Linked DNA regions of Niabella yanshanensis. The protein of the gene in region 2 interacts with the protein of the main gene of each other region in a pairwise test. Links are inferred from orthologs where the notes say so. Each region holds a gene or a part of one and is shown on either strand. Other genes may lie near its edges. The genes, in order: gyrB and gyrA.

Region 1 (15,636 bases), 1.6 Mb from region 2 along the record:
TCTTTTCTTTGGTTTTTACATTGTAAGCTGTAAGGGTTACATCTGCCATAGCTATTATTTTTTGATTAAGAAAAATTGAAATTAAGGGTTTTACTTAGAACTAATGCCATTTATTCGATGATTTACCTTTTTTTATAACTAATTTATTAGTTATATTGCAATTCTAAAAACCTTTGTAATGACCAAAAGACTACCACAACTTTTGCTTTTTTTATGCTGCTATTTCTCATCATTTTCTATGACCAGCAATGACAGTTTACAGTATTTCCTGCAAATAAGAGATTATGATAATGCTATTGAGTGGCTACTGGCTCATGAGCCGGAAGGTTACAGCCGTAATCATTATTTAACGCTGGGCTATTGTTACTATATGAACAACCAGGAGAGACAAGCGCTTCAGCCTTATCAAAAAGTTTACGACCAGGAGTCCCATGAACTGCAGGCCAATTTGTACCTAGGCCTTATTAACCAGCAAATAAGAGAATACGGCCGCGCACTATTATTCTTCAGAAATCTGACCATTCTCTACCCATCTAATTACAAATACTGGCTGTATACTGCTTCCGTATTTCAATCCCTGCAATTTAGTGATTCGTCATTCTTCTATTCCGAAAAGGCCTATATCATTAATCCCAAAGCTTCTGATGCAGCATTGCGTTATTGCCATGCCCTGCTATTATCCCAAAAACGAAATGAGGCAATAAAAGTTATTAATGATTTTCTCAAATCCGACTCTACTAAACCAGAAATCATCTCACAAAAAATAAACTTCAGTGACTACGATAAGAAACACAAAGAAGTTATCTTCTGGGGAGAGCGATTACTGCGGGATTCGGTAAAAAGCGCCCGCCCTTTAACCAGCCTGGCTTACGCATACCTGAATACGGAACAGCCAGATAAATGCCTGGAACTGTACAAATGGATGGAAAAAGAAAGTATCGGTAACGAATCGCTTACTTACTGTGCTTCCCAGGCCTACGCTCAAAGAAAGGATTATGTCGCCAGTAACCGTTTGCTGGACGAATGTCTCGCCCAGAATATTATGAGACCAGCCATAACTTATTTCAGGTCAAAAGCCGACAATTATGAAAACGTCAAACAATATAAAAAAGCTATCGCTCAATACGATAGCTCCTATTATATTTTTCACAGTCCCTTTGATCTGTATTATAAGGGCAGGGTCTATGATATATTTCTGAATGATAAAAAACAGGCTTCTGTCTTTTACAAAAAATTTCTTGCAGAAAAACAGAAGCCTGAAACACCTTTAGAGGAAAAACTATTTCATTATATCGGGGAATATCTCCAACCCTGATGTCCTTTAGATATCCAGTTTAGCGTATTTGGCATTGGTTTCGATAAATTCACGCCTGGGTGCTACTTCATCTCCCATCAGCATACTAAATATACGGTCAGCCTCAGCAGCGCTTTCAATAGTCACCTGCTTTAAAGTACGACGATCCGGATCCATGGTAGTTTCCCAAAGCTGCTCCGCATTCATCTCTCCCAAACCTTTGTACCGCTGAATATTTACCAAGTCTTCTTTACCGGCCCCTAATTTCGCAACTAACGCTTTTCTTTGTTCTTCGTTGTAAGCGTAAGCCGACTCTCTTCCCCTTTTTATCAGGTACAATGGTGGCTGGGCCAGATATACATAACCCTGTTCTACCAGCTCTTTCATGTAGCGATATACAAAAGTTAATATCAAAGTTGCAATATGGCTGCCATCCACATCGGCATCCGTCATGATAATCAGCTTGTGATAACGAAGTTTTGTAAGGTTCAATGCCTTAGGATCATCCGGCGTTCCAACAGTCACACCCAATGCCGTGTAAATATTGCGGATCTCCTCATTTTCGTAGATCTTGTGCTCCATAGCTTTCTCTACGTTGAGGATTTTACCCCTCAGCGGCAAAATAGCCTGGAAAGACCGGTCACGACCCGATTTTGCTGTACCTCCCGCCGAGTCCCCTTCCACCAGGTATAGTTCGCAACGCTCCGGATCACGATCAGAACAGTCGGCCAGCTTACCCGGTAAGCCGCCGCCGCTTAAAACCGATTTACGTTGAACCAGGTCGCGCGCTTTTCTCGCAGCCGCCCTGGCCTGCGCCGCCAGTATTACTTTATTGATGATGTTTCTGGCATCTTTCGGATTCTCTTCTAAAAATACTTCTAAAGCACGGGCCAGTGTGGTTTGCACCACGCCGCTTACCTCGCTGTTACCCAGCTTGGTTTTTGTTTGTCCCTCAAACTGAGGTTCTGGAACTTTCACCGAAATAATGGCGCTTAGCCCCTCGCGAAAATCATCGCCTTCTATACTCACTTTCGCTTTCTCAAACAAGCCGTTTTTATCGCCATAGGTTTTAAACACCCTGGTCAGAGCCTGTCTAAATCCGGTTACGTGCGTGCCTCCTTCAATGGTGTTGATGTTGTTTACGTAGGAATAAATATGCTCACTGTAAGAGTCGTTGTAAGTAAGGGCTACATCCACCGCCACGTTAGTGCCAGCATCATGTCCGTCAACGGTAATCACGTTAGGAATCAATGGCTTGCGCCCGGCAACCTCATCCAACATTTCAACAAACTCAGTAATACCACCTTCGCTGTAAAATACCTCCGAAAGTATTTCACCGTTATCATTCTTTTCACGTAAATCAGAAAGAGAAATGCGAATTCCTTTATTTAAATAAGAAAGCTCACGCAACCTGCTCTTCAGAATATCAAATTTATACTCAGTAACCGTAAAAATAGATTGGTCGGGCCAGAAATGCTGATGAGTACCGGTCTTATCGGATACTCCAATTTCTCTAACCGTGTATTGGGGTATACCGATATGATATTCCTGCTCAAATACTTTACCCTCACGGTGAACGGTAGTAATCATTTTAGTACTCAGTGCATTTACACAACTTACCCCTACACCGTGTAATCCCCCGGAAACCTTATAACTGTCTTTATCAAACTTACCTCCGGCGTGTAATACCGTCATTACGATTTCTAACGCCGACTTATTTTCCTTTTTGTTGATCCCCGTTGGAATACCCCGGCCATCATCCTGAACAGAGATGGAGTTATCCTCGTGAATATATACCTCGATATTCTTACAATGACCCGCCAGGGCCTCATCTATCGAGTTATCCACCACTTCATATACCAGGTGGTGCAAACCTTTGATACCAATATCGCCGATATACATCGCAGGACGTTTACGCACCGCTTCCAAACCTTCTAAAACCTGAATACTGTCGGCACCATAAGCGGGCTTTTCAACCGCTACCGCTTCGTTTATTTCTTCGCTCATAAATATTTAAAAAATGCATGAAAAACTTTAAAAGCTCCCGTTAATCCGGGGTCAAATAAAGAAGATCATGTGGCTAAAATCAATAATAGATTACACATTAACAGATGCCATGAGGCAACGGACAAATTTACGAAAAAATGAGCGTTTATTTGGCTTTTAATTGAAATGTGAATAGTTGGTGAACTATGGAAATTGCAGCACATTTTAAAGCCATAAATGGTCAGGCCGATTACCTGATTAGCTCAAAAAATCCCTACTGTTTATCAAAAGTAAGTGGATCAGCATTCGGCAATATCGTATGAAATTTTTTTATAGTAAGCGATTTCCCGCTACTGGCAAAGGTAATTTTATAAGGAGTATTCTTTGCACCCCCAGTGGATAGGTCAGAGATGTAAATTGAATCACCGGCATTATTGAAACGGTAATCAAAAAAATAAGTGGTTAATCCGTTATTTAGCCTCAGATTAGGCAGATTTTCGTCGCCGGCAGGCGGCGTGCTTACTACCAAAACAATTTCTTTAGCGCTATTTTCTATCCAGTTTCCCTGAAACCTCCCGTTTATACTATTATCATCATTCTCTTTTTTACAGGAAATAAAGCCGAATGCGATGGTCATGGCAACAAACACACTTGGTGATTTCAGATTCATAACAGTATTATTTCGAATATTACTAAATTAGCTAAAAATTTAAATGGCTGCACTTGGAACTAACGAACTTGTAATCATAGCGCTCCTATCAGTGATGTTCCTGATCCCCCTTTTAGCATTGATAGATATTTTGCGTAACCAGTTTAAAGATAGCTCTAATAAGATCATCTGGGCCCTGATTGTGCTTTTCTTTCCTATTCTGGGTGGTATTCTTTACTTTCTCTTCGGGGTAAAGCAAAAAGTGTCCAAAATTGATTTTTAACGTTTTACAATCTGGGCTACGAGGTCGGCTTCGCAACAAACCTTATTCCCCACATAGGTAGTTCCCTTCATTTCGCAAATCCCTCTCCTGATCGGTGCCGTCAGTTCCATTTTAAGAATCAGTGTATCTCCGGGCCTTACCATGTTTTTGAACTTACAATTATCTATTTTCAGGAAATAAGTATCGTATTGTCCCTCCGGACTCAGGTTGATGGCCAGCATTCCTCCACATTGGGCTAGCGCCTCTATTTGTAATACACCAGGGAAAACCGGGTTTTGGGGGAAATGTCCCTGGAAAAACCACTCATTAAAGGTTACATTTTTAATCCCTACAATTTTCTCATCCGTTAGCTCTATTACCTTATCTACCAGTAAAAAAGGAAAGCGGTGTGGCAATGTTTTTTCAATATGCTGGATATCGTAAACCGCAGGCGTGGTAGGATCGTAGCTGGGTACATCCTTGATATGCTTATTGGCCTTGATATGCTTTTTGATCATTTTTGCAAAAGCCACATTGGAGCTATGCCCCGGGCGATTTGCGATAACCCGTCCTTTTACGGGGTAGCCAATCAGCGCCAGATCGCCCACTATATCTAACAATTTATGCCTGGCCGGTTCATTGGGAAAGCGAAGTTCCAGGTTATTGAGGTACCCTTCACTTTTAACTTCGATGTCATCTTTCTTAAAAATTTTCTTCAGGCGATCTAACTCCGCATCGCCTACGGGTTTATCAACCACCACTATGGCATTGTTTACGTCACCTCCTTTAATGAGGTTGTGATCTAACAACATTTCCAGTTCATGCAGGAAACAGAAAGTACGGCAGGAAGAAATTTTATCTTTAAAATTCCGCATGGTTTTTAATTCTGCATGCTGGGTGCCTAAAACCGGTGAATTAAAATCGATCAACGTGGTTATCTGATATTCCCGGGCAGGCATGATCACCATTTCAACCCGCTTATCTTCATCAGTAAGATAAAGATTTTCGTCAATTGAATACCATGCTTTTGCTGCATTTTGCTCTTCCACTCCTGCTTCTTCAATAATTTCTATATAGGGCATAGAGCTGCCATCCATTATCGGCACTTCCGGACCATTTATTTCAATCAGGCAGTTATCAATTCCCATGCCTACCAAAGCCGCCAGCAGGTGTTCTACCGTACTCACTTTGGCGCCATTAGCCTCCAGGGTTGTACCCCGGCTTGTGTCTGTAACCAGATCACAATCCGCTTTAATAATGGGCTTATTGGGCAAATCAACCCTTTGAAACTGGAATCCAAAACCAGCATTGGCCGGTTTCAGCGTTACATCAGCCAATATACCGGTATGCAAACCCGTGCCACTTATATTCACTGATTTTTTTAACGTGTGTTGTTTATCAGGATTGAAATTACTGCCCATAGTCATTATTGAATTTGGCAAATATAATAATCTTGCTACATCTGCCATATTTATTAGATTAATAGCTCAAAAATCATCTCTCTGCATGCGCGCTTCCGTCATGTTTTTCTTCACCAGGCGGACTGAGATTTGTATTTTGATAACAATCTGTAATCAAAAAACTTTGTACATTTCGCTTGTATATTGATGCTTTGATCCATTCGCATTCCTCATCTGCATAATTTTGAACAAAAACAAATGGTACTGGCTGGAATTTTGACATTATGAATATTGAACTAAAAAATATAAAAGCCCCCTTTTTTATCGGAGTTGCGGGCGCGGGTATGAGCGCCATTGCCCAGTATTTACAGGGTACAGGCAAAAAAGTAAGTGGGAGTGACCGCTTTTTTAACGAAGGCAAAGCCGGCGACATTAAGGCTAAGCTGGAAAATGACGGCATACAATGTTTCCTGCAGGATGGCAGTGGCATTACCCCGGAAACCGACCTTATTGTTGCGTCAACGGCTATAGAGGATACTGTTGCAGAGATCAAAAAAGCCAAAGAACTGGGTATTCCGGTTATTAAAAGATCTGAATTATTAGCGCTTATCGCTGCCAGTAAAAAAACAATTGCGGTAGGTGGTACCAGTGGCAAAAGTACAACTACGGCGATGCTGTTTGATATACTCACCTATGCCGGTCTTTCTCCTTCCATTATTAGCGGAGCCGGCCTGGTTAGCCTGATTAAAAAAGGTAAAATAGGCAATGCTTTCGTTGGTAATAGCGAGTGGCTTGTGATAGAGGCTGATGAAAGCGATGGTTCTATTGTTCAATACCAGCCAAAAATCGGGCTACTGCTTAATATAGAGAAAGATCACAAAGAGTTGGACGAACTCATGCAGGTATTTGAAACCTTTAAGAACAACAGTGAGTTTTTTATTGTTAACCAATCCAACGAACATTCGAGAAAACTATCGGTTCACCTGGTCAATGACTTTGAAATTGAAGGCGAAAACCTGGGCGCAGGCTTCTTCGCCACCGGTTTCCAGCAAAAAGGGTTTAAAATTTCTTTTGACATTGAAGGGCAGCATTTTGAGCTCAACGTTGCAGGCCGGCATAATATGGAAAATGCCGTTGCAGCTGTAACAGCAGCCGTTCAAACCGGCGTACCTTTAAAGATTGCCAGTGAAGCCCTTGCTCACTACGAGGGAATTTACCGGCGTTGCCAGGTTTTAGGAAATAAATCGGGCATATGGGTAGTAGACGATTTCGCTCACAATCCCGTGAAATGTGCTGCTGCCATTAAAAGTTGCCAGCCGGTTGCAGAGAAAGTGGTGGCCTGGTTTCAACCTCATGGCTATACACCCACTAAATTTCTCAGAAGCGATTTCGCGAAAGAGATCTCCGAAGCGTTAAGACCCCAGGATGAAATATGGATGAGTGAGATCTTCTATGCAGGAGGAACAACCACCAAAGACATTTCTGCCAATGACCTCATCAATGATATCAGGGCATTAGGTAAAAATGCTTACTTCGTTGAAGATCGTAACCAACTCCTGGAAAACGTTCAACCCCACCTGCAGGAAGGCAATGTGCTGCTGCTAATGGGCGCCAGGGATCCGTCGCTGGAACAATTTTCTAAAGATATATACGAGAGGCTTTAAACGGCCATAGCGGGCTGCTCGCTTTTTTGCGGGTGGCCCAGTAAATAGTAGCATAGTACCATTAATAAGCCTTTTTTTGCTTCTGTAGTTGGATTCTCCAAATCGAGGCTGCACACAGTAAGGGGCTCCTGTGCATCTTCTGCAATTATTTCTACCTCTTTATTGTTCAGAAAGTTGAGATAGTATTTCTTGCCGTCGATCAAAATAAATTCCCGGCTGCCTTCTTTTTTCAATTTGCCAAGATTGGTTCCGTACTCATTTTCCAGTACGATCCTGTTTTTTAAAAGGCCTTTATTTCTACACTTAAAATGTCTTTTTTCTCCGTCTTCCGCTTCAATATATACCCGGTCTGATTGGCTTTGATAAGCAAGCGTCAATAATTTACGTCCGTTGCTCCACAAGCTAAACGCGGTATTACCGAGGTTGCTTGTTATAGTCTTCCATTGCATAATTTTCGATTTTGCTCCCCAAAGGTGGCAATTAAAATTAGGTTCCGGAGCCAGTTAACATTAAATTAATATTGAAAACAGCCTGTTTACGCTAAAAATAGTACTAGTTATCACCATTTTAAAGTAAGGCACAATTTTAGTGTTGCAACTTTGTTTTACCCTAGGGATACATCCGGCGATGCAGATAAAGATATACCAGTACAATGATTATCAAAAAGATAAGGATCGAAAAATAAAGCGTCCAATGAGTTTTTAGTTGCATTTTCCCCCGTAACTCACTTTTTTTTGAAACCCGCTTCTTAAGATCCCTGTTTAAGCCATCTACAATCAGCTCCAGTTTCTCCCTGTTCTGCAACTCCTGCAAACCGTCTAACGCATCGCTTTCAAAAGCATCATCTACAGCTTTACTTTCAAGATCATGCTTTTCCACCTGAGTCAACTCATCTTTCAGATACTTTAATAGCTGATCCTGGCTGGTGGTACCGCCCGCATTGGATAATATGTTTTTTAAATCATCTTGCATGGGTTGAATCCGCTGCTTTCATTTTTTTCTGAATACTGATCTTGAGATTCCTCTTTCCGTTCTGAATATGGCTTTTAACCTTTAACATGGGATAACCCGTGCTTTCGCTTATCTCCTGGTAACTTTTTTTCTGCAGGTAAAACAAAGTTACACATTTGTATTGCTCTTCGTTGAGTTCCTGTAAGGCCTCCCGAAGCACCTCGTCACTTACCAACAACATTCCCCCGTCCGCTGTACTCTCTACTTCCTCCACTATATGGCTGTTCGTATCATCCAGCTCAACGGAAATTTTCCCCTTCTTATCCCGCAATATGGTGAGACATTGGTTTTTGGCCACCATGTACAACCAGCTTTTAAAGTAATCAATCTTATATTTTCCTGCTTCCTGAATTACTTTTAAAAAGATCTGCTGCACGCAATCACGGGCGTCATTTTCCTCTTTTAAATACTTCATACAAACACCCAACAACAACAAGGTGTAACGTTGCAATAGAATACCCAGCCACTCATTGTTTTGAGTTTGCCAGAAACGCTGCAACAGCTCCTTATCGCTAATATCCTGGTATTTGTCTTTCCCCACCGGCTAAAGTTATAAATTAAAGATGCAAACCCTTCGTAATTCCATACGTTTTGCCAATTTATTAGCTGATGCGACGGGGAAGATAAATCAAGAGCGTATATATTTACATATATGAAGGCCGTATATGCAATAGTTACTGTACCTGCTGCGCCTGTACGTAAGGCGCCCAACCACAGAAGAGAGATGAGTAACCAGCTGTTTTTTGGAGAACCCGTACAAATTACGGGGCAAAAAGACAACCAATGGCTGAAAGTAAAAAGCTTATATGATGGTTATACAGGATGGTTAACGCCTCATCTTGTAAAGGGTATTGATGCTGCTACAGCCATGCAGGAGTCGCCGTTCCTGGCTTCACAGTTTTTAACAAAAATAGAGCTTGCCAATCAACTGATGCAGGTTCCGCTGGGATCAACGCTACCCGACTTCAAAAAAAAGGAAGGAGTAATAGCCGGAATTCCCTACAGCTGCGCCACTCAGGCTATCAACACGGCTACTATTAAAAACAAGCAGGCTCAATTACTCGAAAATGCACATCAATGGCTGAATGCGCCTTATTTATGGGGAGGCAAAACTATATTGGGTGTAGATTGTAGTGGTTTTGCCCAAACCCAGTACAAACTGGTAGGCCTGCCTATATTGAGGGACGCCTGGGAACAAGCCCTGCAGGGACGGCCGGTACCATCACTAAAAAAAGTCCAACCTGCCGATCTTGCTTTTTTTGAAGACAAAGGAAAAATTGTTCATGTTGGAATTTTACTGGATAGTACCACCATTATACATGCAGCCGGAAAAGTACGTATAGACCCAATAGATAACAAGGGTATTGTCAATAGCGACACGGGGATGCGAACGCATCAGCTAAAGTGCATAAGGCGATTTATTGAATAATTCCCCGACAAACTTATGGATGGTCATAAATGATTTGGCTTTAATACCTGCCATAAGCAATCCTGTTTTTATGATTAATAGGATACGCATAGTTATTATCCTGCTCCAATCTTAAAATAATTGTTAAGCCTAATTGTTTTGTTTTTGCCAGCGTTTGCCAGCTAACCACTACCGGTTCCAGCGTAGAACCCGAATCGTTAAAAGTAGTTATCTCACCATCTTCAATATTATTATACCCCTTTAAACTTTGCCTTTGCGTATCATACATGTCTTTCCTGATCTTTTTAACCAGTTTTTTATAATCCTTTGCTACAGCCCGCCTTGCCAATTCTGTGTCCGGGAAATACGTGGTTAACTGGTAAGTATAAAAACTAAAAAGAACCCGGTTTTTTGATTTATAAACATTTTCGTAAAATAGCATATCTACCTTATTGGCGTTGATACTATAGGGGTTAAAAACGTCATACTCCCCTTTCACAAAATACCCCGTAGTATCTGTTTGCCGGTAAATTTCCTTTTTCAACAACGAAGGATCGGTTGTTAACGCCTCAACAAAAGAAGAAAAATTACCCTGAAATGGATTGACACGATAATATTCTTTTACGGTGCGCGTAAAATTGCTCTGGGCCTGTATAAAGGAAACCGGCAATACGAAAATGGCTATAGCAAAGAAATATTTCAACATATCTGGATTGTTAGCTACCCCGTACGGACGTTTCTAATCATCAAAAGGTTGCATCTTCTATTTGATTATCAACATGTGGATAAGAAAAAAGGACCTGCTGTCAGGTCCTTCCTATTATTTACTATTTTCTGTACTTTTCTTTGTAGTAATCTATAGCTTCCGTAACAATGGGCAGTGCTGTTTCCTTATCCTGGAAGGTATCTATCACTACTTTTTTATCTTCCAACACTTTGTACTGCTCAAAAAAGTTGCGCATTTCCAGCAAAAAATGCTGTGGGAGTTCATCAATATTGTCATATTGTCTAACAGATGGATCGTTCAGCGCAACAGCAATAATCTTATCGTCGCGCTCGCCACTATCAATCATCTGCATATTGCCAATTACTTTAGCCTGCACCAGACAAAGTGAACGGATCGTTTGAGAACACAAAACCAGGATATCCAAAGGATCCATATCCTGCCCCAAAGTTTGGGGAATAAACCCGTAGTTAACCGGATAATGAAAAGAAGAATAAATAACCCTGTCTAACTTCAATAATCCTGTTTCTTTATCGATTTCGTACTTCGACCTCGAGCCTTCAGGAATTTCTATGATCGCATTCACATACTCGGGAGCATTTGCGCCGTAACTTACACCATGCCACGGATGTTGTATAGTTGACATAAGGTTCTATTGATTTTTTGAAAATTATTTAAAAGTCTGCAAAAATATGCTTTTAACAGTAGTTCTATTCATGGTCGAACAGGTATTTAAAATCTACCAGCCATTTGCCATCTTTTTTGACCACTTTCAAGGTATCCTGGTTTTCTTTATGAAATGAATTGGAATACACAATAATACTGGTAGAATCGTTAACCAGTTTACGGCTATGTATATTAATGCTCGCATCCCAAAGCCCCTGCTTTTCATCGGAAGACAGTTCCATACGGGACACGGCATCCAACCGTTCATCATTCAATGAATCATGCAGCATAAAGTCTGCAGCCCTGTCATATTTCCCCTTTAATGCCGCCTGAACAAATTCTTTCGCTGCAACCAGATCAGTCTCAGCTTCGTTTTGTTCACGGCCTCCTTTACAGCTTCCAAGGAATAGCAGTACCATTATACCTAATCCCATCAATCTCATAATTACTATTTTAAATTGTCTAATTTTTTCTGGATATCATCCAGCACTTTAGGATCCATATTCTTCAAAACGCTATCAGCCATCTTCATTCCTTTTTGTATTTCTTCGCTGTTCACATTAATCGAGTCTCTTATTTCATCGCCCTGGTTTTGCACACTCTTCATGCCCATGCGCATCAGCGTGCTCATTGTAAAATCTACCTTCCAGCCATTGCTTTCTTTCAGCAACTTAAATTCAGCTTCGGGCCTTTGCTGGGTTTTACTTTTAACCAAAACAAATGCAGAGTCGCCCATTATGCGTGCCGGTTCAATAACAACATCCTGGAAATCTTTCATGGGATCTGACTGAGGCAGGGAATCTTTCATTTTTTCGGCCATATCCAGTCCCTTCTTCATCATTTGCATGGTAGGCTTACTATCTGAGGTTACATATTTGCTGGCGCCATCGATATCTTTTTTTGCCAGGTGTTCGAAAAACTCCTGCAACACCGCGTTAGGATCATTGCTGGTAACACTGCCACAGGATATCAACAAAATTGCAGCTACCAGGGCAGAGGCTACTGTCTTTACTATATTTCTCATAGTTCCTTTTTGCAAACAAATGTAAGGATGAGTTTCTATAAAAGATTAATAAAAAAACCGGGGCTCGCCTGAGCCCCGGTTTCCAGTATAAAGAATTCTCTTTAGGCCGAATTGCGCCCGGCATTAATAATTCCGAATGAGCAGCGCATTACCAGCTTTCCGTAGGTATCTTTTATGCCATCAGCATCATCTCCATTTGCCTCCAGCGCACGTATTTTCGACATCGCATACTGCTGGATGGTCAAAAGCGGCAGTACAATCCTTTCACGCATAGAGATCGAAAGCTTATCAACCGGGTAATTGCCCATTAGCTCCTCGTTGCCCGATAGCTTTACGATGTACTCGTATGTAAGCTGGTACTCTTCGTAAATCATATTCCAGAGCTCGCCATAAGTTTCATCCTGTGCCATATAAGCCGTCAGCGGAAAGTAAGACTTGGACATAGCCATCTCGCAATTATCGATCAGGGTTTTGAAGAACAATGACTCATCGTATAACTTCTTTACATCGTCGAAACGGCCGATGTATTCCATCTTTTTAAGTGCAGAACCTACCCCAAAGAAGCCTGGCACATTCTGCTTCAATTGGCTCCAGGCGCCTGCAAACGGGATCGCACGAAGATCTTTCAATGAAATACCGCCCTGCGTTTTTCCACGTTTGGCCGGACGGCTTCCGATATTGGTTTCACTGTAAAACCGCAACGGGCTTATTTCGTATAAATAGCTGGCCAATAAGGGATGCTCCTTCAGCTTCTTGTATTCGTCAAAACCATAAGAAGAAAGCTCCTGCAGCAACTCTTCCTGCTTGCCGGTTAAAGGAGCATGACGGTCTACATGTATATTATTGGTAATACCCGCATTCAACAACTGCTCGAGGTTGTACTGTGCAGAATCGATAATGCCGAAATTGGAACTGATGGTTTGCCCCTGAATAGTTAACTGGATCTCCCTGTTGGAAATATTGTTACCCATAGATGCATAAAATTTGTGGGTTTTACCGCCGCCTCTTGACGGGGGCCCTCCCCTTCCGTCGAAGAAGATAACCTCAAAACCATAGTAGCGGGTGATACGGGTCAACTCTTCTTTTGCACGGTAGATACTCCAGTTGGCCATCAAATAACCACCATCTTTGGTACCATCGCTGAAGCCCAGCATAATAGTCTGGGTATTCTTTCTACGTTTCAAATGTTCTTTATAAGCCGGAATGCTATACAGGGTTTTCATTATTTCGCCTGCATTGCTGAGATCATCTATGGTTTCGAATAAAGGAACAATATCTACATTGATCTCATCATTGGCAAAACCCTGCATTTTAAATAAGGCAAATACCTCGATAATATTTAAAGTGCTGTTACATTGGCTGATAATATAACGGTTACACCCCGCTTCTCCATTGTATTCCTGTATCGTTTTTACAGCCATTGGTATCTGCGCTGTATCTGCGGCTACTTCATCTTCAAAAATACCTGCATCTACCACTCCGTTTATCTGCAGCAGTGCTTTGATCTTCTCTGCTTCTGACAGCTCTTTATAATTACCTGGTATCATTCCGTCCGACTTATCGGCAACGGTTTCAAATAATTTCTGATGTATGGTACTCTCCTGCCTGATATCCAGAGAGGCAAAGTACAGGCCAAACAGGTCGATTTTATTAATCAGACTTTGTACCTGGGAAGTAAACAGAGAGTTATGTTTTTCTTCCAGGATCGCTTTCACACTTACAAGGGTATCTTTGATCTCCTGGGTTGTAACGTCTATTTTAAAGCCGGGAACAAATACATTATCGTATAATTTCAACTCTAATGCAGCAATCGGCTCTTCTACACCAGGGAAAGTAAGCCTGCGTTTGAGACGACGGATGTCCAGGTAATAGCATTTTAAAATGGCGCCACGTAAAGCATCTGCTACTTTTAAAGTGGTATCGCATTTCACAAACGGATTGCCATCGCGGTCTCCACCCGGCCAAAAACCCATTTGCAAAACAGGGTTTAGGTCGGTTACCGCTTCAGGGAACTGGCTCTTCAACTCGTTTACAATTCTTCCTGCAGCCGTATAAAACACATTCTCTAAAAACCAAACAAGGCTAATAGCTTCATCGTAAGGTGTTGGCTTTTTCTTATTTAAGAAGGGGGTTTTACCCAGCTGTTGTAAATAAGTATTGATCTCAATGGAATCGTTCTTAATAAGCGCACTGCTCAAGTCGTGTATAATACCTAATACAGAACCCGGGTAAAACTGCGTAGGATGCGCGGTCAATACCAGGCGTACACAAAACGTTTTGAGTATTTCGGCCAGTGACTCTTCGTTGTTGTTCTGCAGCACATCGCTCATCACCTGCTTTAAGGTGCCGGCCCCGCTCAGGTCATGCGTATTTTTATAAGCAGCATCTTCCAGCGCATCAAATAGTACCACCTGGCGCTCGACATATTGCGTAAATCGAAACAAGAGGTCGAGTTTTTCCTTTTCGGTAGTTAAGCTTGTATGCTTATTAAAAAAATCATTGATAATATCTATAGGGCTTTGAGCTTTCCCATAACCTTCTTCGCAAATACTTGAAAAAAGCGACAACAGAATACCGGTCTTCTCCATTTTATGAAAAGGCAAAGAGGTAAAGAGACTGTTGTAAAGTTGAAACCTGGTTCCAACTTCTGTTCTGAAATGATGTAAGCTCCTGCTAACGGCAATATCCATTATTCTTAAATTATATTTTTCCTTTTAATCTTCAACAGCAGGCAATGAAGCCGTTAAGATAATATTTTTTAGATAGATGGGGCCAACTTTTTGCTTGGAAACCTCTACATCGCCGCAGGAAAATCATCGCCGTCTAATTCAAACAGGCCCCCTTCTAACTGAATAGGATGCCCGCATGATGCCCGATCAGCCAGCCCTCCTCTTACCAGTCGCCGGTAAGCCCGGACAAATACAAGTTCAAAAGCTTTTCCAATCATGATCTACTGTATTTAGCGACTATTTCGAGCTCTTGGACATCATTCAATTTAACAACACAAAATATTGTAATTCAGTATATTAAACCATTTTCGTCAAATTTCAACCTCCTAAAAACCAGTAAACATTGGTTTGTACCTGCTTGTCTGGCGTTCTATCTTTGTGTCATTATTACATAATCGAATACAAAATACCGGTATAGATTATAAGAGCTCATAACCAACTTTCGCTTGTCTCGTTTTGTTTGCCGCCCGGCGATTAAGGTCATATTGACGAGAAATAATTTTTTAAGACTTTAAAAAAGGAGACAATTATGAAAACAGTTCTTTTAAAAGCAAAACAAATAGCCTTTCAATTAGGATTATTATTTGCAAACACGCTGACAACCGGATCGGTGTCAAACAAACAAAGCAAATGGCTTCCCAGATAATGGTAAACCATTTTAAACAATGATCAATTTTTAAAACATATAAAACTTTATACGATGAAAACATTTATTTCTAAAACAAAAACTTTCGCTTTCGCTTTAGTTACCCTTTTTGCAACATCTTTCACTGCTCCTGCTTTTGCAGCTGATGAAGATGAGAAAAAAGCTGAGATCAG
Region 2 (15,876 bases):
TAACAGTAATTTATTAAATACCAATACTGGCATCTTTAAACAGGATGCCTTTATTGTTTTAGTAAAAACAGAATGGAACGCAAATATTGTAGACGAGCTGGAAGCCGGCTGTTTACGTATATTGAAGCAATATAATGCAAGGGTGGAGGTATTGATCGTGCCGGGTTGCGTAGAAATCCCTTTTGCCATTAACCGGCATTGGAACAAAGCCAAGCAACAATTCGACGAACCGCATGCTTACATCGCGCTTGGAGCAGTTATAAAGGGCGATACACCACACTTTGATTATGTATGCAAAATGGTAGCCGATGGTATTTTACAATTAAACCTGATGTTGCCCGTACCTACTATATTTGGCGTGTTAACGGTAAATACCGAAGAGCAGGCGGTCGAAAGAATAGGCGGCAAACACGGGCATAAGGGCGAGGAAGCTGCTATAACGGCGCTTAAAATGCTGGAATGATAAGAATGTACGATGTACATCCCTGGTGTACGTATAACGTAACCGTACATCAAACTTCGTACATACGTATCATGCTGTCATCAGTCAACTCTTAAACGGGTGCATAACATTTTTTTGAATTTTAGTATTTTTTTACCGCTGAGGCGCAAAATTTTACGCTAAGAACGCGGAGTTGCAGAAAAAATGTTATGTACCCCTCTTAAACTGTTAACTCAATTATGCACAACGTTCATATATTTATTCCCTGCTTTGTTGACCAGTTATATCCTGAAACGGGTTTTAATATGGTAAAGGTGCTGGAAAAGTTCGGTTGTACAGTTTATTACAACAGCAATCAAACCTGTTGTGGGCAACCGGCCTTTAATGCGGGTTTCCGGGATCAGTCAAAGGCCGTATGCAACAAGTTTATCAACGATTTTAAGGATGCTGAATATATAGTGGCGCCCAGCGCCAGCTGCGTCGGTTTCATTCGCAATTATTATCAGAAATTGTTTGATAACTCATCTCTGCATAATGAGGTGAAGTCAATGGCGGCCCGCACTTTCGAGTTTTCAGAATTCCTGCTTAATATACTAAAGGTGGATAATTGCGGCGCCGAATTAAATGGCCTTGCCACCTATCACGATAGCTGTGCCGCACTTCGCGAATGTAAAATAAAAGAGGGTCCGCGGCAATTACTGGGAAATGTAAAGGGACTGTATCTCACCGAAATGAATGATGTGGAAACCTGTTGTGGCTTTGGCGGTACTTTCGCTGTAAAGTTTCCCGGAATATCGGTAGGTATGGGGGAGCAAAAGGTAGAAAATGCCATTGCAACAGACGCCGACTATATCATTAGCACTGATCTTTCCTGCCTGATGCACCTGCAGGGATATATTAATGGAAAAGGTTACCGTATCAAACCTATGCACTTGGCCGATGTGTTGGCAAGTGGCTGGTAGCCTTTTACTTTTCTGTATTACGCGATTTCAGCTCCGCATTTATTTGTCCTAATCTCATAAAACTGGGGAGAAGAGAAAGCATGGCAACCGGAATTACAAAGATAATCATGTAGTTCCTGCTCTTCAATACAAGATAGAACAGGATCAGGCAGGCTACCAACATAACGATGCCCAGTCCAAAAGCTACCCCGGTAAGTGTTTTCTTTTGCTTAAGAAGCTCCTCTGTGGTTAAGTCAGTTACAACATTGCTCGCCTTTTTAGCCATTGTCTCATTTTTAGTTCGTGTTGTTAGTTAATGCTGCTTAAAGCCTGCTCAATATCGTAAATCACATCGTCCGGGTGTTCCAAACCCACTGAAATACGAATCAGACCAGGTGTAATGCCCACTTTAGAACGTTCTTCTTCACTTAATTTAGAATGGGTGGTGCTTGCCGGATGAGAAGCGATGCTACGCGAATCACCCAGGTTAGGCGTAAGTGATAATAATTGCAGTGCGTCCATAAATTTGCGGCCTGCCTCAACGCCCCCTTTTATTTCAAAACAAACAATACCGCCGCCAGCGCTCATTTGCTTTTTAGCTATTTCATGTTGAGGATGAGAAGGAAGAAAAGGATACTTCACCCATTCCAGTTGAGCATTCTTTTGCAGCTTCTCAGCAACCTTCAACGCATTGGCAGAATGACGGGTAATACGTACGTCTAATGTTTCAAGACTTTTGGTTAGTACCCAGGCATTAAAAGCGGAAAGAGTAGGACCCGAATTACGGCAAAACAGGTACACTTCGTTGATTAGTTCTTTTTTGCCGGCAATAACGCCACCTAAAACACGTCCCTGCCCATCAATCCATTTGGTGGCAGAATGAATCACCAGGTCAGCACCAAAATCAGCGGGGGTCTGCAAGAATGGAGTGGCAAAACAATTATCTACATTAAATATAAGGTTATGTTTCTTTGCTAATCGGCCTGCTTTTTCCAGGTCGATCAGCTCTAATTGCGGATTGGTGGGTGTTTCGAGGTAAAGCATTTTAGTATTCGGCTTTACCGAAGCTTCCCAGTTATCAATATCAGCTGCATCAACTAACGTAAATTCAATACCGAATTTCCCCAGAAACTTCGTAACAACGGTATTAGTACCGCCGAACATCGAACGGCAACACAGCAGGTGATCGCCTGTCTTCAAAAGCGCCATAAAGGAATTAAATACGGCTGCCATACCGCTCGCAACCGCAAAACCTGCTTCACACTTCTCTAACAACGCAATTTTATGCGCAAATTCATCCACGGTGGGATTGCTGTAGCGACTGTAAATATTATCGTCAGACTCATCTGCAAACGCAGCACGCATCGACTCAGCGTTTTCGAAAGTAAAGCTACTGGTCAAAAACAGGGGGGTAGAATGCTCCATTTGCTGAGTGCGTTCTGTTTGGGTTCTTACTGCAATGGTCGAGGGGTGGAGTGGTCGTTTGTTGCTCAACGTTTATTCTTTTAATTTCGGGTCTTTGATTGTTTTGCTATTCGAAACAAGTATCTATCAACTCGGTTGTTTAATAATTACCTGTGTTTTGATTTCGGCACCCGCTTTAACAAGGGTAATGGCTACCGAGCAATATTTGGTGATGGAGATCTCAACGGCACGTTTTGCTTTATCTTCATCTACATTACCAGTGATTTCAAAAATCATTTCAATATTTTTCCATAAAGACGGCTCCACATTGGGTTCACGTTCTCCGTTAACGGTTACCTCATAGTCAATAACTTCCTGGCGCTGTTTTTTCAAAATGCTGATCACATCAATACTGGAGCAGGCTGCCAATGCGTTCAGTAAAAGCTGCATAGGGCGTGCACCATATTCAAGACCGCCCATATTGGGGTTGGTATCGGTTTTCACTACTGTTCCATTCTCATTAATGGTATCAAAACCATATTCTCCACTTACCCTTTTCAATTTTACTGTATTCATCATTATAAGATTATTATTTAAAGGTTCTACTATGATCTATAAATTGATCCTTTTGCGCGTGCAAAAGTATTTCAATTAAGGCAGCTTTCCAACTAAGCAATAACCAAATTATCTATCAGCCTTACCGGTCCCAAAAATGCTGCAATCAGGGCTACCAGTGGCTTCTGTCCATCCCAATCATCCACGGGCTCCAAAGTGTATGCATCCGCTATACCTACATAATCTGTTATAAATCGCCTTTCATTTAATTTCAAAGTAGCAGCTTCTTTAATCCCCGCCATCGGTCCCGCTTTAAGCGCTCCTTTTAAGAACAATAATGTCTGGTAAATTGTTGGGGCCAGCTGTTTCTCCTCTTCGGATAGCCGGGCGTTGCGACTGCTCATCGCCAGTCCGTTTGTTTCGCGCATAGTTGGAACGATCGTCATTTCTATGGAGCCGAATGCAGGTGTTGTATCAATCAGCCTTTTGATTACCATACATTGCTGGTAATCTTTCTGGCCAAAAAACACAGCTTGAGGCTGCACGATTGAAAACAGCTTATCCACCACCTGGCAAACACCCTGGAAATGACCCGGGCGGAATGCACCTTCAAACAGGTTTTCAAGGGCTTTCAAATCATAAATTCTTGTTATTTCTCCATTTGGATACATTTCTTCAACCTCCGGATAAAATAGTACATCGCAACCTGCGTTCACCAATAGAGTTATATCTTTCTCAATCGTACGGGGATATTTTTCCAGATCCTTTTTATCATTGAACTGGGTAGGATTTACAAAAATACTTACTACACCCATATCGCAAGCGGTCTTACAGGTTTCCAGCAGGCTCAGGTGGCCCTTGTGTAACGCGCCCATCGTGGGCACAAACCCAACAGATAAACCTTTATCTTTTTGAATCTGCAAATAAGACTGAATGTCCGAAATCTTCTTAAATATTCTCATCTCTTTGTAATCATTTTTAACTGTTTAGAACGTGACCAAACGGTAAAACCGCTGGTTTTTCACAATGAATTTCCAACTATCGTTCATTAGTACAATCCATAATATAGGGCAGTTTGCCTATAAATATGTAACTTTGCAAACTTTAAAAATTGCTAAAGCATGTCAACAAAGAAAAGAATTTTATTTATTGCCAATGAAATGTCTCCCTATTTAGAGTTGACTGAATTTTCTGAAATTGTTAATAAACTGGCCATAAAAGCCAATGACAATGGTTTTGAGGTGCGTTGCATTATGCCGCGGTTTGGAGTTATTAACGAACGCAGACACAGGCTTCACGAGGTAGTTAGGCTTTCTGGTATCAATGTAACTGTTGATAACGACGACATGCCGTTACAAATCAAAGTGGCATCTCTGCCCAGCGCACGTCTTCAGGTTTATTTTTTGGAGAATGAGGAGTTGTTTAAAAGGAAAACCCTGTTTCATGATGACGAGGAAAAATGGTTTGCTGATAACGACCTGAGAACCGTTTTCTATTGTAAGGGAGCTCTCGAAACCGTGAAAAAATTTGGCTGGAGCCCTGATGTGATCCATTGCAGTGGCTGGATGACAGGGTTAATTCCGGCTTATCTGAAAACGATTTATAAAAAAGAACCCGTTTTCGCACATAGCAAAATCGTATACACTATTGGTGAGAACACTTTTAAAGAGAAGCTGGGCAAAGGATTTATACCCAAAGCGCTTATTCACCCTTCCCTGAAAGAAAAAGACCTGGAACCCTACAAAGACGGAACCAATGTAGCGCTGATGAGGGGAGGTGCTACTTACGCAGATGCTATTACTTTTGGTGCACCCAATGTGGATAAGAAATTATTGGCTGAGTTTACCAAAGTACGCGGTAAAAAAACGCTCCAGTTTAAAGAAGATTCTGATTTAACAGACTATTTACAACTGTATAACGATCTTGCGGAATAATTTTCAAAACTTACCGTATCAATTTTTCAAAAATATCTGTGTGAATAAATACATTGCATCAGCGCTGGGCATATGCACGTTGGCTATCGTTTTACTGGTTTCCTGTAACAAAATCAATCAGGCAACCGATATGGGACAGGATTTGATTCCCCCCGTTGATAATATCCATACGTTTGATACGACACTGGAGGTAGAAACGTATAATATGCTATCCGCTTTCGCTGATGATTCAGCCCGGAGTATAGCTTCTGATGATCAATATCTGGGTTTAATGACCGATCCCATCTTCGGGAAAACAGACGCCCGTATGTTCTTCCAGTTAGTACCTACAAGTGGAAAAACAAATTTGATTAACGTTCCGGGAAAAAGATATATTGACTCAGTAGTATTGCAGGTAGCTTATTTGGGCACTTATGGAGATACAACAACACCTCAGACAATCACTGTATCGGAACTTTCTACAGCTAATAACTTCAAGGCTAGCGGCAGTAATCGTGATTCTGCCTATTCGATAAGGGACAACAATTTTATCACTACCGATATATTGGGGTCCAGGCAAATTATACCACGATCTTTAAAGGACTCCAGTATCGACATCCGTGCAAAGGATACAGTACCCATTGGTAATACACTTCGTATAAAGCTGAACAATAGTTTTGGCCAGCGCCTGCTCGATTATGATACTACGGGTGTGAACGACGCCTACTCTACCGATTCAATATTTTTAACCAAGGTGGGTGGCCTTGCATTAACGTCGACCGGGGGTGGTAATGCTATTATGGGCTTTGATATAATCGATAATAGCAAAACAAGACTTATTGTATACTATCGCCACGATAATACCACTACAGCGGGTGATATAGATACCGCTGTGGCTTCCTACACTTTCGAGGGCAAGGTAGCATCTGCCAATTATATTGGCAGAGATCATAATGGCACCCAGCTTCAGGCTACTTCCGGTGACAATGTACCCGACGCTTTCGCTTATATTCAAAATAGCCCGGGTGCTTACACAAAAGTGAAAATACCAGGCCTTGCGGGAATGACCAACTGTGTCATCCACCTGGCGCAGTTACAAATGGAACAGGTATATGATCCGATGGATACACTTTTCAATGCGCCGCGACTTATGTTTCTCGATATGTTGGACGCAACCAGCAATAAATATAAAACGATACCTTATGCTATTGACAATAGTTCGTTTCAGGCGGCTAATGACCTGGCCACTGTTCTTAGCATCACACCTGCGGGTTACATATCATTCGGATCCTGGTATACTTTTAAGAAGGATCTTTCAAGCAATACCATAAAGGAATGGAAATTTAATTTAACACGTTATGCACAATATGTGGTGAAAGGAATGACGCCGGTATCTGATTTACGTCTGCATGCCAACTATTATACAGTTATCAACAACGGTAACGTCAATAGTAATGGCACAAGAGTCATCGTTCAAATAGCTTCCGGACCCGCTGCCGGCCGCGTACGCCTCGGGGGCGGTAATCACCCCACACAAAAAATGAAGCTGAGAATTGTTTACTCCAAAATCTAATACAACATTATAAATTTTATTAAAACGGGTGCGGATACTATATTTGCACCCTATTTATTTTATAGACTATAAACTCATTATTTCACAATGCCTTACTTATTTACTTCCGAGAGTGTTTCTGAAGGACACCCAGATAAAGTGGCGGACCAGATTTCTGACGCGCTGATTGACAATTTTCTTGCTTTTGATCCACAATCTAAGGTTGCCTGCGAAACACTGGTTACTACCGGTCAGGTAGTATTGGCCGGAGAAGTAAAGTCCAAAGCCTATTTGGATGTACAGGACATTGCCCGCAAAGTGATCAGCAAAATTGGTTACACCAAGAGCGAATATATGTTTGAAGCCAATTCGTGTGGTGTACTTTCAGCTATCCACGAGCAATCTTCTGATATTAACCAGGGTGTGGATCGTAAGAAGAAAGAAGAGCAGGGAGCGGGTGACCAGGGTATGATGTTTGGTTATGCTACCAACGAAACGGCTAATTATATGCCTTTAGCGTTAGACCTGGCTCATACTTTACTGATCGAATTAGCTGAGTTAAGAAGAGAGAACAAGCAAATCAAATACCTGCGCCCGGATTCCAAAAGCCAGGTTACTTTGGAATATGATGACAATAACAAACCAGTGAGAATTGATGCTATTGTTATCTCTACACAGCATGACGACTTTGATAAAGAAGAAAAAATGCTGGCAGCCATTGGCAACGATATTAAAAAGATCCTGATCCCACGCGTGATCAAAAAATATCCTCAGTATAAACATCTTTTTAACAATAAGATCAAATACCATATTAACCCGACTGGTAAGTTTGTTATAGGTGGACCACACGGTGATACCGGTTTAACAGGCCGTAAGATCATCGTAGATACCTACGGCGGTAAAGGCGCGCACGGTGGCGGTGCCTTCAGCGGTAAAGATCCCAGCAAGGTAGATAGAAGTGCTGCATACGCAACCCGACATATTGCAAAAAACCTGGTAGCTGCAGGCCTTGCGGATGAGGTATTAGTGCAGGTTTCTTATGCGATCGGTGTGGCCCAGCCAACCAGCATAAATGTAAATACCTACGGAACAGCGAAAGTTGATTTGACGGATGGAGAGATCAGCAAGATAGTTGAGGGCATTTTCGATATGCGTCCTTACTTCATTGAGCAAAGGTTGAAACTGCGTAACCCTATTTACAGCGAAACTGCTGCTTATGGTCATATGGGACGTGAAGCTAAGACAGTAGAAAAGGTATTTATTTCTCCTGATGGTAAGAAAGTTGCTAAAAAAGTAGAACTGTTTACCTGGGAAAAGCTAGACCATGTTGCAAAAGTTAAAAAAGCATTTAAGCTTAAATAAACAATGCTTAATTTATAGAGAGAGCCGCTTCTGAGTGAAGCGGCTCTTTTTTTAACAGGTTACGTTTTCAACCCTGACTTGTCTGCAGCGAACTTAAAACCCGGCCGGGTTTATTGTGTTACCAGGTAAAAATGACTTAGGCCGACTCGCTAAAACCGCTCGTCAAATAGTGCATAAACTGGTGAAAAATCATGACATATTCGGTAAATTTCAGGTATAAAAAGATTAAATTTGCCTGCATTGTAAATGCCATTTTACTTTAAATTTTAAGAACAGAAATAATTAGATGGAAGAGAATCTGGAGCCACAAGGAACACAGGATAATAACCGAATTATTCCCGTAAATATAGAAGAGCAGATGAAAACGGCCTATATCGATTACTCGATGAGCGTAATCGTAGGTCGTGCACTCCCGGATGTAAGAGATGGGTTAAAGCCCGTACATCGCCGGATATTATATGCGATGAATGAATTAGGGTTGAATGCCAACAAACCTTATAAGAAATCTGCCCGTGTGGTAGGGGAGGTATTGGGTAAATATCACCCGCACGGTGATAGTTCGGTATACGATGCCATGGTTCGTATGGCCCAGGAATGGAGCATGCGGTACAGAATGGTTGATGGACAGGGTAACTTTGGTAACCAGGATGGAGACGGACCGGCGGCTATGCGTTATACCGAGGTGAGACTACAGAAGCTGGCAGAACATATGCTGGATGATATTGAAAAAGACACGGTGGATTTTCAACTGAACTTCGACGATTCGGAAAAAGAACCTACCATCCTGCCAACACGTATACCGCAGTTACTGGTAAATGGTTCAAGTGGTATCGCAGTAGGTATGGCTACCAGCATTATGCCGCATAACCTGAGCGAGGTCATTGATGGCTGCGTTGCCTATATCGAAAATAATGATATTACGATCGACGAGCTGATGCAGCATGTAAAAGCTCCCGATTTCCCTACCGGTGGTATCATTTACGGTATGGAAGGTATTAAAGCCGGCATGCACACGGGTAGAGGCAGGGTGGTAGTACGCGGGCGTGTGCAGGTAGACACCAAACCCAGCGGACGCGAGCAGATAGTGATCACTGAGGTACCTTACCAGGTCAACCGCGATGCGTTAACTAACCGCATTGGTGAGCTGGTGAACAACAAGATCATCGAAGGTATTGTACACGTTAATAACGAATCGAACAAAGATGGTACCCGTGTCGTATTGGATCTGAAGCGTGATGCTATAGCTAACGTGGTGATCAACCAACTGTATAAGCACACCGATCTGCAAACTTCTTTTGGTATCAACAACGTAGCTATTGTTAAAGGTCGCCCCAGAGTATTGAGTGTAAAAGATATGATTTCTGAATTCGTAGAGTTCAGGCATGAGGTGGTAGTGCGTCGTACAAAATTCGAATTAAAAGAAGCTGAAAAAAGAGCTCATATTTTACAGGGATACTTAATTGCATTGGATCACCTGGACGAAGTGATTCGCCTGATCAGGAGCTCTGCAACACCTGATATCGCCAAAGAAAACCTGATCAACGCCGGCTGGGGATTAGACGAAATACAAGCCAAAGCCATACTGGAACTGCGTTTGCAGCGTTTAACCGGAATGGAGCGTGAGAAGATCAAAGAAGAGTACGAGGAGCTGATGAAGCTGATCGCTCACTTAAAAGATATTCTTTCTAATGAAACCTTACGCTTTGATATTATTAAAACCGAATTACTGGAGATCAAGCAAAAATTCGGAGACGAGCGTAATACAGAGATCACTTACCTGAATGATGAAGTAAGTATCAAAGACCTGATCAAGGAGGAAGATGTAGTTATTACTATTTCTCACTTAGGTTATATTAAACGTACCTCGGCAGATGAGTTCCGCGCACAAAAACGTGGCGGACGCGGCGTACGCGGCGGTAAAACCAGGGATGAAGATTATATTGAGCACCTGTTTGTAGCCTCTACACACCATACCCTGTTATTTTTTACAGAAAAAGGAAGATGCTATTGGTTGAACGTGTATGAGATTCCTGAAGGAGAAAAAACAGGTAAAGGACGTGCGATACAAAACCTGATGCAATTGCCGCCTGATGATAAGATCCGTGCGATCATTGATATCAAAGATCTGAAGGATGAAGAATTTGTAAAAGCGCATAATATACTCCTTTGTACTAAGAAGGGTATTATCAAAAAAACAAGCTTAAGCGACTTTAGCCGCCCGAGGCAGACCGGTGTAAACGCTATTACAATTGTTGAAGGCGATCAGTTGTTAGAAGCTAAACTAACAGACGGTACGTCGGAAATCATGCTGGCTGTGAAAAGTGGCCGTGCTATCCGCTTCTCCGAAGAAAAAGTGAGGGCAACCGGCCGTGGTGCTATTGGGGTTGGTGGTATTGAGGTAGATGATGAAAATGACGAGGTAATAGGCATGATTTGTGTATCAACAAACGCTGAAATTACGCCGGGTGTACTGGTTGTGAGTGAAAAAGGTTTTGGTAAAAGAACAGCGGTTGACGAGTACAGATTTACGAATCGTGGTGGTAAAGGTGTAAAAACCATTAACATAACGGATAAAACCGGTAATTTAGTCGGACTTTTAGATGTGTTTGAGAATGAGGACCTGTTAATAACCTGCAAAAGCGGTATTACTATAAGGATGCCGGTAAGTGGTATTAGTGAATTAGGCAGGGCAGCACAAGGTGTAAAACTGATCCGTATTGATGAAGGAGATGAGATAGCCGCTATCACCAAGGTTGACGAACAGGAAGAGGAGGAGATCGAAGAAACAGAAAATACGGAAGCCGGAACGCAGATTGAGGGTGCGACGGAGTCTCAGGACAATGCAACTTCTTCCGGAGATCAGCAATCTGATGATAATAACAATGAGGGTACAGAAGAATCAACCGAAGAAAATTAGCGTTTAAAAAATAGTAAAAATATATACGAATGAAAAAAGTTATTTTCCTGGCAACGATTGTTGCTTGTTCAACAACAGGAGCTTTTGCGCAGAAGTATGATGATATCAAAGGGCTTTTGGCACTGGGGCAAATCGCGAAGGCAAAAGAGTCTTACGACAAAAACTCTACTAATGAAAAATTCTTTACAAAGCCTGAAGGGTATATACTGAAAGCAGCGCTGTATTCGAGCCTGGCGCTGGACAGCAGTAAAGCTGCGGAAGCAGACAAAAACAGATCAGAAGCGGATGCAGCTCTGGCTAAGTATAAAGAAATGGAACCAGATATGAAATTAATGGAGGACCCTACTTACAAAAACACTCCTTATAATTTATATGCTGCTTATTTTAATGCCGGTATAGCCGATATCAACAATAAGGCTTATGAGCCAGCCTACGATAAGTTCAAAAAAACGGTTGACTATTCGGAACTTCTGATCGCTAAAAAGATCATGAACAAGCAAATGGATACTGCAGCGATCTATTACGCGGGTTTATTGGCAGAAAACACCAAGCATGCGGATGAGGCACAAAAGTATTATGCCCGCATTGCTGATGCTAAAATAAAGGAATATAATGAAGCATCTTACGAAAGTGTATACCAGGGCCTGGTTCGTTATTATGCAGGTAAAAGCGACAATGCAAATTTCGAAAAATACAAAGCCATCGGAAAAGAATTGTTTCCTCAAAGCGAATTTTTCACGTACTCAATGCTTGATTTTGCAGTAGGTGGAAGCTCTAATTTTAATGAAAGATTGGCAAGCCTGGAAAAGCATGTTGCCTCAAATCCTGAAGATTATAAAGCAAATATCACCCTGGCCGAAATCATTTATGATACATTAGATTCGAGAAAGGCTAATGCGGTACTTCCTGGTAATGCAGAAGAGCTGGAAGGCAAAATGCTGGCAGCTTTGAACAAAGCATCCAGCCTGAAACCTGAAGAAATGCAGCCTTATTTATTATTGGGTGATCACTATTTGTTAAAATCAGAAAAGTTCAGAGATGCCATGGTTACTGCTGAAACCAATGTGACCAAAAAAGGAGCAAAAGCAACAGCGGACGATAAGGCCCAGTTAGCAGAAGCTAAAAAAACCTACGGTGCTAATTACGAATTGGCAAAGAACAACTACGAAAAAGCAGCTGAGCTATTTGCAAAAATGCAGAACCTTGATGCAGGTCAAAAACGTAGCTACCGTGCTATTGCAGGCAACCTGGCTGAATATTATTCTTATAAAATCGAAGACTCAAAAGGTGCTGACAGAGACAAATACATTGCATTGGAAAAGAAATGGGATGATATCTTTAGTAAATTAAGATAGATCACCATCTTAAATAGATCAACCGCTCCGATTTGGGGCGGTTTTTTTATACTGTAACCCGAGAGAAAGCACTACTAACTACTATGTAACCCGATTGCAAACGATGACTTTATTTGCTTCTTATAATTTATGAAATATAAAAGAAAATATTTTATGAAACCGATTACAATTTATTTCCTAATATTGTGTTTCTTTTACACTGACGATTAAAGCTTGAACCACATTATTTAAAAGACAACAACAAATCAATATTCAATTATGAGCGTATTATTAGGCGATCAGGAGTACTTTAAAAGTATTCCCCAGATACAATATGAGGGTCCGGAAAGTGATAACCCATTAGCTTTTCGCTGGTATGATGCCAACAGGGTAGTGGCGGGAAAAACATTAAAAGAGCATTTTCGTTTTGCCTGTGCCTACTGGCATTCGTTCTGCAATGATGGTAACGATCCTTTTGGCCCGGGAACCCATGTGTTTGGATGGAACAGCAAAGCTGATGCGGTAGCAAGAGCCAAAGACAAGATGGATGCTGCTTTTGAGTTTATCACTAAAATGAACCTGCCGTTTTATTGTTTTCATGATATAGACCTGGTGGATTATGGAACGGATGTAAACGAGAATGATAAAAGATTACAGGCAGTAGTAGATTATGCCAAACAGAAGCAGGCCGATAGTGGTGTAAAATTATTATGGGGTACTGCCAACGTATTCTCTAATCCGCGTTATATGAACGGGGCTTCTACCAATCCTGATTTTCAGGTTTTGTCGCATGCAGCTGCCCAGGTAAAAGCGGCTATTGACGCCACTATAGAACTGGGTGGGGACGGTTATGTTTTCTGGGGTGGAAGAGAAGGCTATATGACCTTGCTCAATACCGATATGAAAAGGGAGAAGGAGCATTTTGCGCGTTTCCTGCATACAGCCAAAGATTATGCACGTAAAAATGGTTTTAAAGGAACTTTCCTGATCGAGCCGAAACCCATGGAGCCTACCAAGCACCAGTACGATTATGATTGCGAAACCGTAATCGGCTTCTTGCGCCAGTGGGACTTATTAGGCGATTTTAAGATCAATATAGAAGTAAATCATGCCACCCTTGCAGGACATACCTTCCAGCACGAACTGCAGGTGTCAGCTGATGCAGGTGTATTGGGATCTTTGGATGCCAACCGGGGGGATTACCAGAATGGCTGGGATACCGATCAGTTTCCCAACAATTTAAATGAATTAACGGAAGCGATGTTGATCTTCCTGGAAGCAGGCGGTTTGCAGGGTGGCGGAATTAATTTTGATGCGAAGATCCGTCGCGCGTCAACGGATCCTGCCGATTTGTTCTATGCGCATATTGGCGGTATGGATACATTTGCCAGGGCCTTGATCACGGCCGATAAGATCCTGTCCAATTCTGATTACCGTAAATTAAAGCAGGAGCGTTATGCTTCCTTTGATGGGGGTAAAGGAAAGGCTTTCGAGCAGGGTCAATTAACATTAGAAGATCTTCGTGCTTACGCTATTGAAACGGGTGAGCCTGCTGTAACAAGTGGCAAACAGGAGTACCTAGAGAATATTATTAACCGGTTTATATAGTTTAGAGATCATATTTCATTGTCGATGGTTCATGGCTTATAGGCTATGGACCATTCACATAAAATCAGAATAATGTTATTATTAGGCATCGATGTAGGTACTTCATCCATTAAAGTATCGGTAGTAGACGGCGCAACACAACAAACCATCGCAGCGGCGCAGTATCCGGAATCAGAGCGGGATATTATTTCTCTTCAATCCGGCTGGGCAGAGCAGTCTCCCGAACAATGGTGGAGCGATGTAAAGGAAGCTATCAAAAAAGTCAATCAATCGGGGAAATTTTATACAAAGGATATTGGAGCTATTGGCATTTCCTATCAGATGCATGGGCTGGTGCTATTAGATAAGGCCGGTAATGTGCTACGTAATAGTATTATCTGGTGCGACAGCCGGGCCGTACCTTATGGTGAAAAAGCCTTCCAGGAAATGGGAGAGGAGTACTGCCTCGGAAGACTTTTAAATTCTCCCGGTAATTTTACTGCTGCTAAACTAGCCTGGGTAAAAGAACAGGAGCCGGAACTATTTGAGCAGATCGATAAGATCATGCTTCCCGGTGATTTTATTGCACAACGGTTTACCGGGCAAATAACCACTACACCATCAGCACTATCTGAAGGTATCTTTTGGGATTTTTTGGAGAACCAGGTATCGCAAAAGTTGATGCAGCAGTTTGGTTTTAGTAGTGGTATTGTTCCCAACCTGCAACCGGTATTCTCCGATCATGGTCGTTTGACTAAAGAAACAGCTGATGAACTTTCATTAAAAGAAGGTATACCCGTTACCTATAAAGCAGGCGATCAGCCCAACAATGCGCTTTCCCTAAACGTATTCGAACCGGGAGATGTTGCGGCCACTGCAGGCACATCTGGTGTAATATATGGTGTAAGTGATGAGCTTACTTACGATCTGCAAAGCCGGGTGAATGGATTTGCTCATGTTAATCACCAACCTGATTTAACCCGTGTTGGTATTTTGCTCTGCATTAATGGTACCGGCATTCTGAATCGCTGGATCCGGAATCTTTCTGGAAATGTTTCCTATGCGCAGCTTAATGAAATGGCGGCCACGGTAAGGCCGGGCAGTGATGGATTAACTATTCTGCCTTTTGGTAACGGCGCCGAGCGTATGCTCAATAATAAAATAGTAGATGCCCATCTGCAAAATATCGACCTTAACAAACATACCACAGCCCACCTGGTGAGAGCCGCACAGGAAGGTATCGCTTTCGCATTCCGTTACGGGCTCGACATCATGCGTAGCAATGGCATGCAGCCTGCCGTGATAAAAGCGGGAAAAGCCAACATGTTTTTAAGCCCGGTATTTACCGAGGCTTTCGTAAACGCTACCCATGTACCGGTTGAATTGTATGACTGTGACGGCAGTGTGGGTGCCGCTTTGGGAGCAGGGATAGGGGCCGGGTATTACCGGCAGCCGGCAGACGCATTCCGGAAACGTCAACCCCTAAGCGTAGTAGAACCAACACAGGCTGCTTTGTATGATGAATTGTACGGAGCCTGGAAAGCAGAGCTGGAACAGAAATTAAATTCGGACTCGTTAATTTTACAGGAAGCTTAACGATACGCAATACGTATAGTATGGGTGCAACCGGAGAATTGATGACCCGATTTCCAAAGACTTTCATCTAAGAAGCCAAAAGATTTTGATAGAGTTTGTTTACCGGCATCTCTTTTTACCTACTTTTACGCACCTAATTTTATTTCCGTATGAAGAAGGGAAAAGAAGTAACGATATATGATATTGCCAGCGAGCTAAAAATATCTGTAGCTACTGTTAGCCGCGCTTTGAAGGATGATCCGGTAGTAAGCAAGAAAACCAAGAAGAAGATCT

Evidence for each region.
Region 1: the proteins of gyrA (region 2) and gyrB interact in binary tests that used the Escherichia coli proteins (3 or more experiments, as listed by UniProt). The link is inferred for Niabella yanshanensis from one-to-one orthologs.

The regions. Positions count from the first base shown.
Region 1 is NZ_CP139960.1:2,322,417-2,338,052, forward strand. Bases 812-3,786 are described here. They hold gyrB (DNA topoisomerase (ATP-hydrolyzing) subunit B), read right to left. Parts: upstream 3,302-3,786; coding sequence 1,322-3,301; downstream 812-1,321. Other genes in these bases: U0035_RS09380 (tetratricopeptide repeat protein), read left to right, coding at 812-1,315; U0035_RS09390 (hypothetical protein), read right to left, coding at 3,555-3,786. Outside these bases: U0035_RS09375 (hypothetical protein), read right to left, coding at 1-49; more of U0035_RS09380, read left to right, coding at 179-811; more of U0035_RS09390, read right to left, coding at 3,787-3,950; U0035_RS09395 (PLD nuclease N-terminal domain-containing protein), read left to right, coding at 3,994-4,212; U0035_RS09400 (bifunctional UDP-3-O-[3-hydroxymyristoyl] N-acetylglucosamine deacetylase/3-hydroxyacyl-ACP dehydratase), read right to left, coding at 4,209-5,612; U0035_RS09405 (UDP-N-acetylmuramate--L-alanine ligase), read left to right, coding at 5,876-7,255; U0035_RS09410 (hypothetical protein), read right to left, coding at 7,252-7,704; U0035_RS09415 (hypothetical protein), read right to left, coding at 7,865-8,227; U0035_RS09420 (RNA polymerase sigma factor), read right to left, coding at 8,217-8,807; U0035_RS09425 (C40 family peptidase), read left to right, coding at 8,919-9,695; U0035_RS09430 (hypothetical protein), read right to left, coding at 9,736-10,380; U0035_RS09435 (inorganic diphosphatase), read right to left, coding at 10,502-11,044; U0035_RS09440 (DUF4878 domain-containing protein), read right to left, coding at 11,109-11,507; U0035_RS09445 (DUF4878 domain-containing protein), read right to left, coding at 11,513-12,088; U0035_RS09450 (phosphoenolpyruvate carboxylase), read right to left, coding at 12,190-14,778; U0035_RS09455 (hypothetical protein), read right to left, coding at 14,883-15,035; U0035_RS09460 (hypothetical protein), read left to right, coding at 15,518-15,636. UniProt on the Escherichia coli protein: DNA gyrase negatively supercoils closed circular double-stranded DNA in an ATP-dependent manner to maintain chromosomes in an underwound state.
Region 2 is NZ_CP139960.1:715,200-731,075, forward strand. Bases 8,072-11,286 are described here. They hold gyrA (DNA gyrase subunit A), read left to right. Parts: upstream 8,072-8,455; coding sequence 8,456-11,086; downstream 11,087-11,286. Other genes in these bases: metK (methionine adenosyltransferase), read left to right, coding at 8,072-8,169; U0035_RS02630 (hypothetical protein), read left to right, coding at 11,116-11,286. In the rest of the region: ribH (6,7-dimethyl-8-ribityllumazine synthase), read left to right, coding at 1-463; U0035_RS02585 ((Fe-S)-binding protein), read left to right, coding at 682-1,404; U0035_RS02590 (hypothetical protein), read right to left, coding at 1,409-1,669; U0035_RS02595 (trans-sulfuration enzyme family protein), read right to left, coding at 1,693-2,877; U0035_RS02600 (OsmC family protein), read right to left, coding at 2,935-3,366; panC (pantoate--beta-alanine ligase), read right to left, coding at 3,456-4,304; U0035_RS02610 (glycogen/starch synthase), read left to right, coding at 4,464-5,276; U0035_RS02615 (DUF4270 family protein), read left to right, coding at 5,317-6,828; more of metK, read left to right, coding at 6,916-8,071; more of U0035_RS02630, read left to right, coding at 11,287-12,441; xylA (xylose isomerase), read left to right, coding at 12,700-14,028; U0035_RS02640 (xylulokinase), read left to right, coding at 14,101-15,603; U0035_RS02645 (LacI family DNA-binding transcriptional regulator), read left to right, coding at 15,753-15,876. UniProt on the Escherichia coli protein: A type II topoisomerase that negatively supercoils closed circular double-stranded (ds) DNA in an ATP-dependent manner to maintain chromosomes in an underwound state.